Regions from separate parts of the Nocardioides sp. B129/18 genome, predicted to be linked through region 1. Evidence: predicted binding sites of a transcription regulator. Region 1 holds the regulator's gene; the other holds the start of a gene.
What was found. Region 1 encodes LexA, which represses DNA repair genes until DNA is damaged. Its sites were predicted from a motif close to TCGAACANNTGTTCGA; they were not measured.

Region 1 (2,941 bases):
GTCGCGGTGCCGGGCCCGCTCGAACGGGACGCCGAGGGCCGCCATCGTGCAGACGTCCCAGGCCACCTCGAGGTCGTAGCCGCCGGCGTCCGCGTAGTCGCCGAGCGCGGTGGCGTAGGCCATCTGCGTGGGCTCGTCGTCGACCTCCATGAGGGCCAGCTCGCAGCGCGCCACCTCGGCGGCGGCGGCCCGGACCGCCGGCGGCGCCACCGAGAGCAGGAGGTCGGCGACGGTGGGCTGCTCCTCCCCCGTGCCGCGCACGCCGACGAACTGCCCCATGACGCCGAGCCCGCCGGAGCGGGTCACCACGCCGGCGTGGGGTGCCAGCTCGCCGGTGACGATGCGCAGCAGGGTGGTCTTGCCCGCGCCGTTGGCGCCGACCAGTGCGACGATCGCGCCCTCGCCGACCCGGAACGAGACGTCGTCGAGCAGCACCCGCCCGTCGGGCAGCTCGTAGCGGACTCCGGAGACGTCGACGTGACCCACGAGGATCCATCCTCCCTGCCCGCGTCCGAGGAGGCGACCGCATTTCGCCCTCCGGCGTGCCGGGTCCGGAGACGGCGCGAGGGGCGGGCCGTGGGCCCGCCCCTCGTCTTCCCCGTGGCGTCGGCCGGGGTCGAGGCGGCCGACGACGTCTGAGGCGGGCCGACGGCCCGCGCTGCGCTCAGTCGAGCGGCACCTGAAGGCGCTGACCGGCGCGCACCAGGCCGCCGTCGAGGGCGTTGAGGTGCTGGAGGTGGGTGAGCATGCCGCGGACGTCACCGTCCTGCGCGTGGGCGGCGGCGATGTCCCAGAGGGTCTGCCCGGAGCGGACGACGATGACCTGGGTCGGCTCGGGGGTGCCGGGCTCCTGGGTGGCCACCGAGCCGGCCGCCAGCGCGATGCCCGTGCCGAGCACGATCAGGAGGGCGAGCACGAAGACCACCAGACGACCGCGCCGGGTCAGGCGCACCGTGCCGGAGGGCCGCGCGACCGGACGCACGGCGGGCCGAGCGGCGGAGCGGGCGGGGCGGGCGGCGGGCTGGAGGATCAGGGTGCTCATCGGGACTCCTGGGGAAGTGGGAGTGGGACGACGGATGTCTATCGGTCGGCGCCGACAGTTCCGGACGATCGCGGCCCGAGGGTCGGGATTCGCACGGATGTTCGAACTGGATCCAGAGTAGATCAGGTGTTCGATCGAACACAAGAGCGATCTCGATCACGTGTTCGACTCAGGGCCGGCCGGCCGACCCTCCGTGTCTCCCGGGCTGCGGACACGCCGAGTTCGAACAGATGTTTGAGTCCGGCGTCCGGTCTCGCTACCGTCAGGCCATGCCGACCCGCGACCGCCCCGATCCCGCCGAGAAGGCCTCCCCGACCTCGCCTGAGACCTCTCCTGAGAAGTCGTCTGCGAAGCCGCGCGGCAAGACCGTCTCCGAGCTCCCCGACGGCCCGCCGGACGCCACCGGTCTCACCCAGCGCCAGCTGAAGGTGCTCGCCACCATCAAGGAGGCCATCGAGAAGCGCGGCTTCCCCCCGAGCATGCGCGAGATCGGCCAGGCCGTCGGCCTCACCAGCACCTCCAGCGTCGCCCACCAGCTGCGCGTGCTGGAGGAGAAGGGCTTCCTGCGCCGCGACGCCAACCGGCCGCGCGCCCTCGAGGTCTTCCTGCCCGAGGTCCTCGCCGCCCGGCGCTCGATCTCCTCGGCCGACGAGAGCTCCTACGACGAGACCGGCATCGGCGACACCGTCCCCTCCGCGGCCTACGTGCCGGTGGTCGGCCGGATCGCGGCCGGCGGCCCGATCCTGGCCGAGGAGCAGGTCTCCGAGGTCTTCCCCCTGCCGCGCCAGCTCGTCGGCGAGGGCCAGCTCTTCCTGCTCGAGGTCGTCGGCGACTCCATGGTCGACGCCGCCATCTGCAGCGGCGACTTCGTCGTCGTCCGCCAGGAGCAGACGGCCGAGAACGGCCAGATCGTCGCGGCGCTCCTCGACGGGGAGGCCACGGTGAAGACCTTCCAGCGCAAGGACGGCCAGGTGTGGCTGATGCCGCACAACCCGGCCTACGACCCCATCGACGGCACCCACGCGCGGATCCTCGGCGTCGTCACCGCGGTGCTGCGCAGCCTGTGATCCTGTGAGCCACGCCACCCGCGGGCCGTCCCCGATGGCCCGCGGGTGAACGCTCGGCGACGCCTCCGCGACACCTGCCGCCCGCGCCGTCACCTCCGGAGCCCTTGCTGCGTTGAGGGCGCGTGACCCACCTCGATCTCCCCGCCGTCGGCCGCCGCGCCGTCCTGGCCTCCGCGCCCGTCGCCGTCGGCACGGCCGGCGCCGTCGGCGCCCTCGGCTCCAGCGCTGACGCCGCCACGCACCGCGTCTTCCAGCACGGCGTCGCCTCGGGCGACCCGCTCCCCGACGCCGTCGTCCTCTGGACGCGCGTGACGCCCACCGCCACCGCACTGCCCGGCAGCGGCCGCGGTCCGCGCACCGACGTCGTGTGGGAGGTCGCCACCGACCGGCGCTTCCGGCGCATCGTCAAGAAGGGCACCTTCGCGACCTCCGCGGCGCGCGATCACACCGTCAAGGTCGACGTCCGCGGCCTCGCTCCGGCCACCTGGCACTGGTACCGCTTCACGGCGGCCGGCCAGGTCAGCCGCGTGGGCCGCACCCGCACCGCGCCCGCGCACGACGCCGAGCTGCGGCACCTGCGGCTCGGGTTCACCTCCTGCGCCAACTGGCAGGCCGGCTACTTCGCCGCCTACCGCGGCCTGGCCGCGCGCGACGATCTGCACCTGATCGTCCACCTCGGCGACTACTTCTACGAGTACGGCCCCGGGCAGTACGGCTACGGCAAGGACGACGTCGACGTGCGCCCGCACGTGCCGGCGCACGAGGTGCTCAGCCTCGCCGACTACCGCCAGCGCCACGCGCAGTACAAGACCGACCGCGACCTGCAGGACCT
Region 2 (2,941 bases), on a different contig from region 1:
CGAGCGCTGCGACGGCCAGGTCCTGGTGTGGCAGGACGCCTTCGGCCTGCGCACCGGCCGGATGCCGCGCTTCGTCAAGCAGTACGCCGACGTCCGCACCGTGCTCCTCGACGCCGCCCGCGCCTACGCCGACGACGTCCGCGGCGGCACCTTCCCGGGGCCTGAGCACACCTTCTGAGGTCTCGGCGTCGCGCACCTCCAGCCCGGGACCGGGCGTCGGTCACGGGCTGGGGTGATGGTTCGGCGGGACGTCAGGGTGCGGGGGTCTCGGCAGGCTCGACCACCGGAGGAACAGGCTCGACCGACGGGGGCTATCGGTGATCGAGCTTGTCGAGATCCCCGCACAGACCCAGGTGCTCCCGCCCCAGCTGCCCAGCGGCCCACGCACGGCGCGCGTCGAGGGAGTCGCTGGAGCCCAGCGCGAGGGCCTGGTGGGCCAGCTCGGCGAGGGCGGCGTCGAGGTCGATCGCATCTTCGCGATCCATCCGGCCGTGCACGTCGACGGTGCCGTCCAGACTGGGCTGGTCGACGGCTACGTCGAAGCGCCGGTCGTCCCGCGCCAGGCGCTGGCGCAGGGTCGCGAGGTCGGGGTCGACCTGCTTCTCGGCCAGGTTGATCGCGTTCTCGATGGCCCGACGCCCGACGGAGTGGGCGTAGGCGGCGAGGAGCTGATCGGCCCGAGCAGCCGCGTCGAACGAGAGCACCATGGTCTGTTCGGTGATCCGACGCACCTGCGCGACGGTCACCTCCCCCTCGACCAGTCGCGCCCACAGGCGCGGGAGCCGCGTGCACGCCTCGAGGGCGTGGCCGACGTAGTACCGCCCGGAGTCGGTGGACATGCCCAGGGCCGCGGCGATCTCGTCGCAGCAGTACTCCGAGACCATCGGAGCCCCCGGACCGGCGATGGAGACCTCGCAGTGGGTGCCGACGAGGAACGCCGCATCCATCTCGTCGGCGACCGTGTGAGCGATGGCCCAGTCGGCGGCGATCTGGAAGACCTCACGCTCCGCGTCGTCAGCCACGGACCTGGCCTGCATCGCAGCGCGCAGCAGGTCGCTGTCGCGCAGGAGGCGGGGCTTCCGAGTGGCCATGCCTCATTCTATCCGAACACCAGTTCGAAGACGAGCACTCGTGCACAGGGATTCCGGCCGGGTGCGGGGGTCTCGACAAGCTCGACCACCGAAGCTCCCGCTCGACCACCGGAGCGGCGCTCGACCACCGGGGCGCACACCGGGCCCGACATGCGAGAGGGCCCGGTCGGCGCTCCCCCCAGATGCGCCGATCGGGCCCTGCTCGTCGTCCGGGATCGCGTGCTCCGCGGTGGCCCCCCGACCACCGGGTGCTCACGGGAACTGCGGCCCCCCAGCCACAGGTCCCGGCGCTGATCCCAGGTCCTTCATCGACTCCCCCGAGTCGATGTGCTGAACGCTACGGGGGCGCGCTCCACCGGCGATTCACCTGCGCACCACCGTCCGGACGCGGTCCGCCCACGGTTCGGTAACAGCGATCCACGTCACACCCGTGACAGCCGTCATGGTGGGGTCGTGACGCTCGGGCCAGGCACCGGGCCCGAGCCGGGGCCAGGGTGGAGGCATGACCCAGACCAGTGCAGTGCCGACGGCCGTCCTCGGCGGCGCCGGCGACCCGCCCGCCATCCGCCTGGACGCCGTCACCCGTCGCTTCGGCCAGGTGGAGGCCGTCCGCGGCCTCGACCTGGAGATCGGGGCCGGCGAGGTCGTGGCGTTCCTCGGACCCAACGGCGCGGGCAAGACCACCACGATCGACATGATCCTCGGACTCTCCCAGCCGACCTCCGGCTCCGTCGAGGTGCTCGGCCTCGCCCCGCGCGACGCCGTCGCCCGCGGCCTCGTCGCCGCCGTCATGCAGTCCGGCGGCCTGCTCAAGGACCTCACGGTGGCGGAGACCGTCCGCTACACCGCGAGCCTCTTCAGCGACACCCGCCCCACCGAGGAGGTGCTCGAGCGGGCCGGCATCGCCCGCCTCGCCGACCGCCGCGTCGGGGCCTGCTCCGGCGGCGAGCAGCAGCGACTCCGCTTCGCGATGGCGCTGCTCTCCGACCCCGCGCTGCTCCTCCTCGACGAGCCCACCACCGGCATGGACGTCGAGGGCCGCCGCGCCTTCTGGGGCGCCATCCGACAGGACGCCGAGGCCGGCCGCACCGTCCTGTTCGCCACCCACTACCTCGAGGAGGCCGACCAGTACGCCGATCGGATCATCCTCGTCGCCGACGGCCGCATCGTCGCCGACGGCAGCGGCCCGGAGATCCGGGCCCTGGCGGGCGGACGCGCGGTGCGCGCCACCGTCCCGGGCCTGACCGAGGCCACCGTGGCCGAGATCGCCCGCCTGGCCGGCGTCGAGTCGGTGCAGGTGCAGGGCGACCAGCTCCGCCTCCAGGTGTGCGACAGCGACGCCGTCGCCCGCCACCTGCTGACCCGCACCGCGGCGCGGGACCTGGAGATCACCAGCGACAACCTCGAGCAGGCGTTCCTGAGCCTGACCGGTCGGGAGGACCGATGAGCACCCTGAGCAGTCGTACCGTCCACAACGGCGTCACCCCGCTCGCGCAGCGCATCGCCGAGCGACGCGTCCCGCCGCTGGGCGGCTTCAACCCCACGCTCCTGGCGATCGAGCTGCGGCGGGCCCTGCGCAACCGCCGCACGATCATCTTCACGCTGATCATCCCGGTGGCGCTGTTCTTCTCCTTCGCCGGATCCTCCGACGCGGGCCACAAGGCCGGCGTCGGCAACGTCTCGGCCTACATCATGGTGTCGATGGGCCTCTACGGCGCTGCGCTGAGCGCGGCGGCCGGCGGCGGCATGGTCGCCCTCGAGCGCACCCTCGGCTGGTCGCGCCAGCTGCGCCTGACGCCCCTGCACCCGCTCGCCTACGTCGTCGTCAAGGCGCTCGTGGCTCTCGCGAT

Region 2: ACZDWJ_RS03490 (DUF222 domain-containing protein) is a predicted target of LexA. The motif match lies at 1,104-1,119, and genes of this name have one in related genera.

The regions. Positions count from the first base shown of each region.
Region 1 is NZ_JBUZJI010000005.1:94,142-97,082, reverse strand. Features, by position in the region: gene ACZDWJ_RS05470 (ABC-F family ATP-binding cassette domain-containing protein) at 1-486, opposite strand, end outside; gene ACZDWJ_RS05465 (LysM peptidoglycan-binding domain-containing protein) at 665-1,042, opposite strand; gene lexA (transcriptional repressor LexA) at 1,312-2,109, shown strand; gene ACZDWJ_RS05455 (alkaline phosphatase D family protein) at 2,232-2,941, shown strand, end outside.
Region 2 is NZ_JBUZJI010000003.1:135,820-138,760, reverse strand. Features, by position in the region: gene panB (3-methyl-2-oxobutanoate hydroxymethyltransferase) at 1-178, shown strand, start outside; gene ACZDWJ_RS03490 (DUF222 domain-containing protein) at 312-1,091, opposite strand; gene ACZDWJ_RS03485 (ABC transporter ATP-binding protein) at 1,594-2,538, shown strand; gene ACZDWJ_RS03480 (ABC transporter permease) at 2,535-2,941, shown strand, end outside.